Regions from separate parts of the Pseudoalteromonas sp. OANN1 genome, predicted to be linked through region 2. Evidence: riboswitches for the same ligand, from Rfam matches in the RefSeq annotation. Region 2 holds a riboswitch; the other holds the start of a gene.
The links. Region 2 has a riboswitch for cobalamin ahead of NH462_RS09215 (ABC transporter ATP-binding protein). Riboswitches for the same ligand answer to the same signal wherever they lie in the genome.
Positions count from the first base shown of each region.

Region 1 (6,488 bases), on a different contig from region 2:
ATTAAACGGTACATCAATATTTTGTTTTGCTGCTAGCTCGCAAATATACCCGCACATGGCGTCAATTTCTGTGCGCCTGTTATTCGCGATATCCTGATTCATAGAAGATCGATTATTTGCGGTTTGTGCCATTACGGTGTAAGCAAGCGTGGTTAGCTCGCTAAGCGCTAAGGTTACGCCTGTACTTGCGGCCACAAGCTGTACTTCATTCATTAAATTAAGGATTTGGGTTGCGTATTTGGGTTGTCTTAACTGACCATTTGCGACTTGTTCCAATGCACTTAACGGGTTAATGGCAATATTAACCGCCAGCTTTTTCCAAAGTGTTGGCATGATATCAAACGTGGTTTGGGCATTTTCAAATGTGCTAAACAGTTGTGAGAATACGCGCTGGTAGTGGCATTCTGCTGGTGAATTTAACGGCCCAAACCAAGTTGCACCTTGTCCTGTATGATGCACAGTGTCTGCGACTTTATAGCCCGCAATGGATGTGCTTAAGAAGTAGGCGGATTGTGTTTTTTCAAGCGCTGCTAACTCACCAGACCAATCTACCATGCCATTATGACTAAGGATTAGCGTGCCATTTTTTGAAAGTGCAGGGCGAAGCGCTCGGAGTGCTTCGATGACTTGATATGCTTTAACGGGAATAATTAGCGTATCTATACTGCTGGCTGGTAGTTCTGTAAGCGTTTTTGTGCAGCATGGGATGGTTTGTTGAATACTTGCTGTTTGATAGAGATAAGTCGCTGCGCGTTTATTTCGAGTGATCAGCGTAATTTGATGAGATTGACTAAGGTGCTGGGCGAGCAGTAATCCTATCGCCCCTTCACCTAAAATATGTATGTTAGCCATGTTTTCTGTTGCGCCAACTTGCCCAAATATAAAATAGAACAAAATAACTGACCGCACCGGCTAAGTCAGCTAAAAAATCAGCGGTAGATGCTTGGCGGTACGGCAGTGTATGTTGCATCCACTCAATTCCTGCACCATATAAGGACAGTAGCACTATGTGTGTCCATACCTTTACTTTAAAAGCATGGTGAGAGATAAACGCAAGCACAAAAAATACACCAAAATGCGCCACTTTATCGATATTTGGGAACAGCTTTGGAGACAAGCTAATTTCCTTTGCGAATAGCACCGTACATATAATTAATGAGATAATCAAAAGAGCTTTATAAACGCGCCGTGTCACAATACATCCTACTTCTGTATGACTAAGCGAGCAGTATACCATCGAAAACTGTCCATTGGGTGAACATCCTAATACGCTGTTTAAAAACTTAAAGTAACTCAAATTAGGCATAAACTGCTATAATCGAGCCAAAATGACTTTAGGAGAGAAGCATGCCTTCATTTGATATTGTATCTGAAATTGATATGACAGAAGCAAAAAATACCGTAGACAACGCGGTTCGCGAGCTTGATACGCGTTTTGATTTTCGTGGCGTTGATGCGTCAATCGAGCTAAGCGGTGAAATGATTAACCTCAAAGCGGAAGCAGAACAACAAGTTATGCAATTGTTCGATATGCTAGTGGGTAAAGCGGCTAAGCGTGGCCTTGATGTGGCAAGCTTCGAGTTAAAAGACATTGAGCGCTCTGGCAAATACGTATCGCGTAAGGTGGCGTTAAAGCAAGGCATCGACAAAGAGATGGCGAAAAAACTGGTTAAGCTTATTAAAGACTCAAAAGTTAAAGTTCAAGCGTCAATTCAAGGTGATACGGTGCGTGTAACGGGTAAAAAGCGTGATGATTTGCAAGAAACGATGCAACTGGTTCGTACCGGTGAGCTTGGCCAACCATTTCAATTCAAAAACTTCCGCGACTAGGGCCTGTTGACCTTTCAAGTTTGTTTTTGCAGCAGTTTGATTGGTATTTATGCAAGGCAGAGCCTGCGTAGCATAGTTATTCTATGTAAGTTAGGCGATAACACAGTAGAAATGCCAATCAAGCGCTGCCCTTTGGGTTCCCCTGAGTGCGCTTTGTTCATTGTTGCTCAACTTTTGCCTAGATTACTAGGCGACAAGTCGAGCGTCGCGATCAAAACACACTCAGGAGAACAAAAATCAAACAGCAAAGGTCAACAGGCCCTAGTTACGCTTTCCTTCATTCCAAAAGTGCATAGATTGCACTTTTGGATTTCTAGACGTCCATTGACAATCATTCCGAAACCCAAGACAATAGCCTCGCATTTTCAAGGTGCTGTACACAACCTAGTGTGGTTGCTAAGTGTATAGATAATCGGGAAACTGGTGCGAACACAAGGGAACATCTAATTGCGTTAATCAATAATAAATTGAGTAAGACAGTTTATTACACGTGATTAGCTTGGATCGGTTCTATGCCAGCGCTGCCCCCGCAACGGTAGAGTGAACTGCCAATCTGCAGATTTACTGAGCCCGGAGACCGGCCTTGAAACAGTCACTTTGTGTTCTTGTACGGTGGGTACAAGTTAGGGGAAACCATGTTAAATAAAACTGCTCTAAGCGCGGCGATAGCGACGGCGCTCTCTTTTTCAGCATTTGCGGATCAAAATGTTGAACATATCACTGTTACTGCCAATAAACTTGAACAATCTCTAGAAAGCGCATTGTCTGCCATTACGGTTATAGGTCGTGCTGATATTGAAAAAAGCAATGTTCAAGATGTCGTATCGCTACTCGATAATATCGCTGGTATTCAAGCGGTTAGAAACGGTGGCTTTGGCCAAAGCGTGAGTTTATTTCTACGCGGTAATGATGCTAAGCATACGCTAGTGTTAATCGATGGGGTTCGAGTGACGGATGCAAACTCCGGTGACAATTCACTCACTAATTTACCACTTAATAGCATCGAAAGAATTGAGATTATTCGTGGTGCCAAAGCTGCGATTTATGGTTCAGATGCCATTGCTGGCGTGATTAATATTATTAGTCGCGAAGGGAATAACAATACAATCGCGCTTACGACTGGGAGTAACAATTACTCCAAGACCGAAGCAACGGTAAATTACAAAAAAGACAAGTTTAGTATTGCAGCTAATGCGGGTTACACTCATACCGATGGCTATGATGTGATTGAGAAAGACCCTGAAGCTGCAATCACAAAAAACCATGACCGTGATGGATATTATAACGGTAATGCCGGTTTAAATGTGCAGTATGGTGATGAAGAAAGTGGCATTTTTAGCTTACGTTCACAGTACAGTGAAGGTGAGGGGGAGTATGACTCTTTTGGTAGTGATGCTTACCGTTTCCATAACTACACCAATAAGTTGGCGTGGAAAAGACGTACTGACAAGTTTAGTCAAAGTGCGTCATACAGCTTAGGTAAGGAACAAAACGTTCAAATCGGCAATAGTGCTGACGATAACGCTTATGTCACCAAACGCAGCCAATTTGAATATCAGTCGCAATATAGTTTAACTGAAGCTTTGATTTTCACTGGTAACTTTACCTTTCTAAATGAAGATGTTGGTGATTCTACCGCCTCTTTTTCAGAGCCTGAGCGTGACAACTTATCTTTAGCATTAGGTGGGTTTTACAACGATGAAAATTGGCTGGCAGAGGTTGTACTGAGAACGGATGATTATGATTTTCATGGTCGCGCAAACACCTACACGGTTGCTGTAGGCAAGCAACTCATGGATGGCCTGAGTGTTAAGTTGAATCATGGTACTGCCTTTAGAGCACCTTCTTTATCACAGGCGTTTGTGATTGATAGTCCTTACTATCTGCCTAACCCAAATATTAAGCCGGAAGAAGCCACTAATAACGAAATTATTGTCACATGGAGCGGCAAGAACTTTCGTGTGGAAGCTGCGGTATACGATAACCGTATTACCGATAAAATCGTTTATCAGCAAAATGATAAATGGAAATACATCCCTTACAATGTTCAGCGCGCTGACTTTGAAGGTGCTGATCTTTCTGTTGAAATTGAAGACAACTTTGGTATCGAGCATACGGTAAATGCGAGCTATGTGAGTGCTAAAGACGCTGATACCGACAAGCAATTACAGCGCAGAGCGAGACGCACCTTAACTTATTCAGTCAGTAAAGAGTGGGAAAATGTCGACGCAACACTGACCTTAGTCCATAGAGGTAATCGCGACGATAAAGTATGGGGAGCTGAAGGTGCATATACAGTGACTTTACCGTCATATACGCTGTTTAACTTAGCTGCTAACTATACGTTTTTCGATGGATTCAAGTTAAATGGCCGTATTGAAAACTTAACCGATAAGCGTTATTTCAATGCCACAGCGGGCGAAGCAAAAGATGGCTCTTTACTGGGCTATAAGCCACTAGGTAGACAAGCCTACGTTGGTGTGAGCTATAGCTTCTAATGCGTTAACTGCTTTTCAATACCCAGAGTGATCCATCATGAGTAATGGATCACTTTTCTTATTTATCATTTAGGGCCTGTTGACCTTTGCTGTTTGATTTTTGTTCTTCTGAGTGTGTTTTGATCGCGACGCTCGACTTGCCGCCTAGTAATCTAGGCAAAAGTTGAGCAACAATGAACAAAGCGCACTCAGGTGAACCCAAAGGGCAGCGCTTGACTGGCATTTCTACTGTGTTATCACCTGACTTACATAGAATAACTATGCTACGCAGGCTCTGCCTTGTATAAATACCAGTCAAACTGCTGCAAAAACAAACTTGAAAGATCAACAGGCCCTAGTTGCATTACATTTGTAACTGGTGTTCTACCTTATGTGTGGTTGATAATAGATTTGATTTGTATTATTACTACCTTAAGGAAAAGAACATGAAGTCACTATTATTTGGGTTACTCACGCTTGGGATTGTCACATCAGCGCAAGCCTCACTACCTGAAAATCAGCTTGAACCTCAATTTTCAACACAATCAATGACGGGCGATTTCGCTTGGTTTAACGCGCCATCGCAAACCTGTAGTCGGATCCGCAGCATGATGTACTATCGCCACCCCGGCAACGATCATCTAACGCCTATATCAGTGCCTGTGATTTATACTGGTGGAGAGTGTTGGTCTACTGGCAGGACAACATCTAGCCAAGGTCCAAAGGAAATGTATACGCAGGTTTCAGATATCATTCATCAGCAATTTTCGAATGTGGAACATAACTACAAAGAGTTGACGACCGATATCGTCAACAATATTGCCGCGCAATCTAGTTCAAATAAAGTGAGCCACACCACTAGTCTCTACGGCACTATGCATATGAAAATTGCAGGTAGAGTCGATGCGCAAAATAAAGTACCTGTGCTGATCGATGGTTTCGATTTGAAATCTTACGCTAAGTTTCGTAAGAAGCAGCTTGGGATGAATATCTATATCCATGTCTATATTAACAACGAAAATGTCACCATCAAAGGTAAGTATGATGTACGTACCCAGCAGCTTGAGTTAGATCCTTTAATTTCTAGCTTTAAGCCTGTGGTGACGACAAAGGTAGAGTTGCCGTGGATCCTCGATTTGATAGATACCTTGACTCCGGGGATTTTTGACAAGCTTTATACTGAATTTAGCCGTATTGTGATTGATGTGTTTGAATTCTTGGGTGTGGATATGAGCGAAGATATTCCGCAGGTCATTAAACACAACGCCCAGTTAATAAATTCAGGTGTTGTTCCGCTTAAAGGCTTAGATACCTTAAGACCTGGTGATACTGCGAATTTAGAAATGGAAGTAACGCGTGGGCATTTGCGGATTAAAGATGGCCGCACTAGCTTTTATGTATTTGCTATACCTATGTTGCCGTAAGGCGTAAGCCGAACGCAATCTATTGCGTTCGGCACACAAGTTTAGTGCTTTAAATTCGCCGCAAAATGGCTTCCAAACTTTGCAATTTTAGGGGCAATCATCACACTGCAATAGCCTTGGTTTGGGTTTTCAGTGTAATAATCTTGGTGATAGTGCTCAGCAGGATAAAATTCAGGCGCAGGGCTGACCTCAGTCACTATTTTTTCACTCAACTGGCTTTGAAGCTGCGCAATACAATCTTGAGTTTGCTGCTGTTGCTGCTGGTCATGATAAAACACCACACTACGGTACTGAGTACCAATGTCGTTGCCTTGACGGTTCAACTGCGTTGGATCATGCAGAGTAAAAAACATATTAAGCAAAGTATCAAAGCTGACAATATCGGCATCAAATTGTAGTTGGACTACCTCAGCATGGCCACTGTCTCCCCGACATATCATTTGATAGGTGGGGTTATCTGTGTGGCCACCCGCGTAACCTGATTGCACTGACTCAACGCCATTGACGCGGCGAAATGCCGCATCAATACACCAAAAACAACCACCACCAAAAGTTGCGGTTTGTAAATTTGCCATTATACCTCCTGCTCAGGATGTTGTTTCGACTGCTCCTCAAGACGTTTTGTCGTCTCTTCTGGAGATTGCGTCTTCTTAGCTAGTAAAGTATAGGCGGTTGGGATAACAAACAAGGTTAAAATGGTGGCAACACTGACACCGGCAAAAATCACGACACCGATCACCATGCGGCTTTCGAACCC
Region 1 covers NZ_JAMXSE010000015.1:205-6,692, forward strand. The annotation lists gene NH462_RS13155 (2-dehydropantoate 2-reductase) at 1-852, opposite strand, end outside; gene NH462_RS13160 (VanZ family protein) at 845-1,195, opposite strand; gene NH462_RS13165 (YajQ family cyclic di-GMP-binding protein) at 1,348-1,830, shown strand; cobalamin riboswitch at 2,185-2,431, shown strand; gene NH462_RS13170 (TonB-dependent receptor) at 2,466-4,328, shown strand; gene NH462_RS13175 (hypothetical protein) at 4,754-5,731, shown strand; gene msrA (peptide-methionine (S)-S-oxide reductase MsrA) at 5,773-6,309, opposite strand; gene NH462_RS13185 (efflux RND transporter permease subunit) at 6,306-6,488, opposite strand, start outside.
Region 1: another riboswitch for cobalamin. It lies ahead of NH462_RS13170 (TonB-dependent receptor); the one in region 2 lies ahead of NH462_RS09215 (ABC transporter ATP-binding protein).

Region 2 (6,488 bases):
AAAATGGCATTGCGACCTCAGGTGACTACCGTATTTTCTATGAAATGGATGGTGAAACCTTTACACACCTTATTGACCCAACAACAGGTCGCCCGGTTAAACATGAGCTAGTATCAGTAACGGTACTGCATCCATCTGCGATGACGGCTGATGGCTTAGCAACAGCATTGACTGTGATGGGCACGGAGCGTGCAAAGGCGTATGCCACTGAGCATCAACTCCCCGTGTATTTGATGTATAAAAGTCCTGAAGGGATCAAGAGTTACGCGAGTGAAGCATTTCAGCCGTACTTGAATTAAGCTCTACAACACCCCATAATTTAATTGTGAGTGACGTCATGAAAGCGTATAATTTGCGCGTCGTCACTCAATTCAATGTAGCAATAAAAGGGGCTAGATAATGTCTTTATTCCTCCTTACTTTCGGTTTACTTATGCTTATCGCTGTTGCGATGGCAGTAGGCGTTATCGTACAAAAGAAATCCATGGCAAGTAGCTGTGGTGGTTTGGGCTCAATGGGCATTGACAAAATTTGTGATTGCGACGATCCATGCGATAAACGCAAAAAGCGGTTAGCAAAAGAAGAGATGTGGAAAGAAAACCAGATCCTGTAACCGTAGAATAATATTAATTGAAAACGCAAGCTTAGCTTGCGTTTTTGCTTTTTGGGTAACAAACCTTAGGTTAAGTAAAAATGCAGCGGCAGCTATATTTTGTTCGTCATGGTGAAACGACCCTATCAGGCCATTTACTTGGAGTGACAGATCCCGAACTCAGTACCATAGGCGCTCAGCAATTGCTGCAATCGTTAACGAGTCTAAGTGGCCTGCGGCGTATTATTAGCTCTCCAAGGAAGCGCTGCCTGAATACAGCCACAGCCTTTGCAAAGCAGTATCAACTCCCCGTTGACGTGGAGCCAAATCTCGCCGAATTTGATTTTGGGTTATGGGATGGACAACCATATGATACGCTTTGGCGAGAAACCCAATCTCCAAGTATTGGCGATTTTTGGCACAACCCTTGGCTGCACACGCCTCCTGAGGGCGAGTCTATGTATGATTTTCATCATCGGGTTGCCACATGGTGGCACAGCATTTTGGCGTCGCCAAGTGAAGAGTGTACCGCCGTGGTAGCACATGCTGGAGTAATAAAAGCGCTTGTAGCACTTATTCTTGACCTATCGCCTGAGCTTACTGCATACCAATCGAAGATAGATATTCCTTATGCGGGTATAGTAAAAGTTGAGGTGTTTTACGACAGCTGCCAAACTGCTTGGCCAAAAGTTGTATTTTAGACGTCTAGACTTCATAATATTGCAAATTTCGTGATAGGCAGATATTGGGAATGAGGTGTGAGTCCTCAACTGTCCCCGCAACTGTAAGTGTATGAGCCTTGTCTCTTGCATAAGTCAGATACCAAGGCCTATCTATATACTTAAGCGGGCAGACTTAAGTCAAAGTTGTCGCTTCTCTATAAGCTACTACTTTGCCGTGCCCAATCAGAGGTGCTATGGCAGTCACTCCACAATTTCAAGTCGATAAACTTAGCGTACAGCTTGGTGGTAAAGCCATCTTAAAGGCACTCAGCTTTGCTATTAATTCGGGTGAATTTATTGGTTTGCTCGGACCGAATGGTGCTGGAAAGTCGACTTTGCTGCGCACTTTATATCAATACACAGCGCCAAGTTCTGGGTCGCTACTTTTCAATGGTAAGCCGCTAGCTAGTTATGGCCGTAAGGCCTACGCGAGACATGTTGCTGTGGTGCTACAAGAGATCCCCGCTGAGTTTACTCTGCCATTATTTGATATGGTATTGATGGGGCTAACACCGAACAAATCACTGCTCGCGACAACGACGGCTGCTGAAAAACAGGCAATCTTACATGCCATTGAGCAGGTTGGATTGAGCCATAAATTAGAGCAATGTTTTAGCTCCTTGTCTGGTGGGGAGAAGCAAAGGGCAATGATCGCACGTGCCATGGTGCAAGCGCCTCAAGTATTGATAATGGATGAGCCCACCAGCCATTTGGACATTAAATATCAAATCCAAATTATGGAGCTGGCCAAACAGCTTGGTGTTACTATCATTGCGTCTTTTCACGACTTAAATTTGGCTAGCGCCTTGTGCGACCGCTTATTAGTATTAAATAACGGTGAGCTTGTTGCAGATGGGTCGCCACTTGAAGTCATTACCGAAAGCCTATTAAGCCAAGTTTTTGGGGTATGTGCAGAGGTTTCTACTGTCCGCCATCCGCCAAATAACAGTGAGATCCCACATATACGCTTTCATTACGGGTATCAATTATGATTGCCGCAAAGCGGATCGCGTTGATATCGATACTGCTATTGAGCTTGTGCTGTTTTAGCATGCTGATGGCACTTAAGATCGGTGCGATTGATTTATCTTGGCATACGGTTATACGAGCGATTATTAATTTCGATCCCAACGTACTTCAACAACGGGTGGTAGTTGAGCTTCGTCTGCCACGGACGTTACTGGCGATGAGCGCGGGAGCAGGACTGGCGATAGCGGGTCTTATTTTACAAACCGTGACGCGTAACCCGCTAGCTGATCCTTATTTATTTGGTATTTCTTCAGGTGCTTCATTCGGTGTGGTGGTGCTTATTGCGCTATTTGGTGCACAGTCTAGCCTAATGATGTCTGGGGCTGCATTTGTCGGAAGTTTGCTGTCTATCTTGCTGCTTTTATTTGTGGCAAAACGCAATGCACTACAGCAGGTGGAAACTATGCTCTTGGCGGGCGTCGCACTTTCTTTTCTGTTCAGTGCCTTTACTAGCTTGTTGCTCTATTGGAGTGACCCTCAAGCCATCAGTGCAATCTTGTTTTGGAATCTAGGCTCGTTTGCAAGGGCGAGCTGGCAATGGCTATGGCTTCCATGTTTGGTCGTGTTGCTGAGTTTTATCACGCTTTTAGTGATGCGTCGGCCGCTCAACGCCTTGTTACTCGGAGATGAGAGCGCCACCACGCTTGGCGTGAATGTAGGACGAGTGCGAATAGGTATGTTGTTATTGAGCTCCTTACTCACCGCAGTACTTGTGGCTGCGTGCGGTGGAGTCGGATTTGTAGGCTTGATGATCCCGCATATCGTACGCTTTTTTATCTCGCAAGCAAAGGTCATTGGGCTTGTGGCCACCGCGCTTTGCGGTTCGCTTTTGATGCTATGGGTGGATGTATTGTCGCGCACTCTTATCGATAATCAGGAACTTCCTGTGGGGGTGATCACCGCCGCCATTGGCAGCGTGTTCTTCTTAGCATTGCTTATTTTCAAAAATCGCCGCTCTGGAGGCGTCGGAGTTACCCATGGTTAAACCGTTAGATACTCGCTTAAACACGCTTATTCAACAGCGCATCGACTTAAAAACCAAACCGCTAGGTGCGCTAGGTAAGCTTGAAGCCTTGGCTGTGCAGCTAGTACAGATCTTCTCACAAGGGCAGACGCAATTAGACATAGAGCAGTTAGCAATAACACGCCCTGCAATGTTTGTTTTTGCGGGCGACCATGGTATTGCAAGTCACGGGGTTTCTATCGCGCCAAGCGAAGTGACTGGGCAAATGGTTGCAAACTTTGTGCAGGGGGGGGCCGCGATCAACGTCTTTTGTCGACAACTTGGTTGGCAGTTAACCGTAGTAGACTGTGGCACACTAGTGCCATGTGAGCCTGCGCCGAATTTGCGCTCACAGCGACTTGGCGATATTACTCATGCTTTCCATAAACAGTCCGCGATGAGCGAAATGCAGCTCAAGCAAGGACTTGAATATGGAGAGCAAGTGGTGATGTCCGCTATTGAAGCGGGTAGCAACGTGATTGCTTTTGGTGAAATGGGGATTGGCAATACCAGTTCTGCAGCTGCAATTTTAGCGGCGCTCAGTGGGGCGAGTGTGGAATTATGTGTCGGGCGCGGTACGGGCATTGACGATGAAACGCTTTGCAAAAAGCGGGTACTTATCAAACAGGCTCTAGAATATCATCAAGATAAGCTTGCGACGCCAGAACACATTTTGCAGCGCCTTGGTGGCTTTGAAATTGTGCAAATGGTTGGTGCGATGCTGGCGGTTGCACGGGCACAAAAAGTAATCATAGTGGATGGCTTTATCTCCACTGCAGCGGCTATGTTGGCAAGTAGAATGGCACCACATAGTAAGCAATATATGGTGTTTGCTCACGGCTCTATGGAGCAAGGCCATAAGTTAATGTTAGAGCAGTTAAACGCTGAGCCATTACTACATTTAGATATGCGCTTGGGTGAAGGAACTGGCGCCGCTCTAGCGTTACCATTATTACAAGCTGCGCTAGGCTTTTTTTGCGAAATGGCAAGCTTTGCCGATGCTCATGTTACGCAAGTGGTAGACGCATAATGCTGTGGCAACAAGAGTGGCGACTGTTTAAGCTTGCCGTGGTGTTTTTAACGCGGGTGCCAATTCGTTTGGATCCTGCCCCTTCATCCGATGAACTTAACGAAGTGAGTGGTTACTTTTCTTTAGTCGGTTTATTTGTTGGTAGTTTCTCGGCCATGCTTGGCTATGTTGCCAGTGGTGGTGTGTCGCTAATGTTCGGCGCCGTTGTTGCACTGGCTGCGAGTATTTTACTTACCGGTGCTTTTCACGAAGATGGTTTTGCCGATGTTTTTGACGGTTTTGGCGGTGGCTGGAGCCGTGAACAAAAGCTTGAGATCATGAAAGATAGCCGTCTTGGTACATACGGTAGTTGTGCGCTGATATTGCTGTTATTGGCCAAATTTTCGCTTTTGCTCATGCTCTTTAATGACTTTGCTGTGACACTCGCTGCACTTATTTTGGCCCATAGCCTAAGCCGTGCCTTTGCGGTGTCTTTAATCGGTGCACTTGACTATGTACAAGCTGATAAGCTGAGCAAAGTTAAGCCTGTAGCTAAATATCTATCGAGTGCCGCGGCGACTCGCCTTACGCTTACTACCATCGCGATTTTAATTTTCTGTTGGCCATGGCTTGCGCTTTCACTGTTCGACTTGCTGATGCTGTGTACTTGCTTATTTGTGTTAAGACTTGTGTGCATTAAATGGTTTAACGCGCAGCTCGGTGGTTACACCGGAGACTGTTTAGGGGCTGCGCAGCAACTTGCTGAGCTTGTTATTTTGCTTTTTATTGTGGGTCATCTCTAATGGCACAAATACAGTTAATACTGGGCGGTGCTCGCTCAGGCAAGAGTCGCTTGGCAGAGCAGCGCGCTATTCTAATGTTAGAGCAAGGTGCGGTGAACGAACTTTACTATATTGCAACTGCAAAAGCTCAAGATGAAGAAATGAAAAGCCGAGTGTTTGCTCACCAGATGCAGCGCGATAGCCGCTGGCAGCTAGTGGAAGAGCCGTGGCATATTGATAAGCTTATTGCTACTGCACGCGAAGATGCGCTGTTACTTATCGATTGTTTGACCTTATGGTTGAGTTTTGGCTTATGCGAAATGGGTAAGGCCGCGACCATAGACAAAAAAGAACATGTGCTGGCGGCACTAGAAAGCTGTGCTGCCACTGTTATTTTTGTGAGTAACGAAGTGGGACATGGGATAATTCCGCTTGGCGAGCTAAGCCGTGAGTTTGTTGATGAATCTGGTTGGCTCCATCAAGACATTGCTAAAGTGGCCGACAGAGTCGATTTTGTTATTGCAGGCTTGCCACAATGTTTAAAAGGTCAAGACGTATGAAAACCTTAATGGTGCAGGGCACCACGTCTGATGCCGGTAAAAGTACACTGGTTGCGGGACTTTGCCGGGTGCTGCAACGAAGAGGCTTATCTGTTGCGCCTTTTAAGCCGCAAAATATGGCACTAAATAGTGCTGTCACACCTTGTGGCGGTGAAATTGGTCGGGCACAAGCACTCCAAGCCGAAGCCGCAAAAGTCCCGCTATCTACAGACTTTAATCCTATTTTGCTTAAGCCAAACTCTGACACTGGCGCACAAGTGATCATTCACGGCAAAGCCATTAGCAATATGGAAGCAGCCGCTTATCATGATTACAAAAAGGTAGCGATGGAGGCCGTACTTTCCTCACATCAACGCCTCAGCAAACAATTTGAGCTGTGCATAGTGGAAGGGGCGGGGAGCCCTGCTGAGATCAATCTGCGTGAAAATGACATTGCCAATATGGGGTTTGCCTTTGAAGTTGCATGCCCCGTGATCATTATCGCTGATATCGACAAAGGCGGGGTGTTCGCACACTTGGTTGGCACGCTTACGCTATTAAGTGACTATGAACAAAGCTTGGTTAAAGGATTTGTGATCAATCGCTTCCGTGGTGATATTGCGTTATTGCAATCAGGACTTGACTGGCTCGAGCAAAAAACGGGTAAGCCTGTACTTGGGGTATTGCCCTATTTGCATGGCTTAGCGCTCGATGCAGAAGATGCGGTGACGGTGGACAATATCTGTGAACGGGGATCGTTAAGCGTCAGGGTTTTACTATTTCCTCATATTAGCAATCACACCGACTTTGACA
Region 2 covers NZ_JAMXSE010000008.1:98,416-104,903, forward strand. The annotation lists gene NH462_RS09200 (FAD:protein FMN transferase) at 1-299, shown strand, start outside; gene nqrM ((Na+)-NQR maturation NqrM) at 400-612, shown strand; gene NH462_RS09210 (histidine phosphatase family protein) at 693-1,292, shown strand; cobalamin riboswitch at 1,283-1,438, shown strand; gene NH462_RS09215 (ABC transporter ATP-binding protein) at 1,508-2,305, shown strand; gene NH462_RS09220 (iron ABC transporter permease) at 2,302-3,327, shown strand; gene cobT (nicotinate-nucleotide--dimethylbenzimidazole phosphoribosyltransferase) at 3,320-4,375, shown strand; gene NH462_RS09230 (adenosylcobinamide-GDP ribazoletransferase) at 4,375-5,157, shown strand; gene cobU (bifunctional adenosylcobinamide kinase/adenosylcobinamide-phosphate guanylyltransferase) at 5,157-5,696, shown strand; gene NH462_RS09240 (cobyric acid synthase) at 5,693-6,488, shown strand, end outside.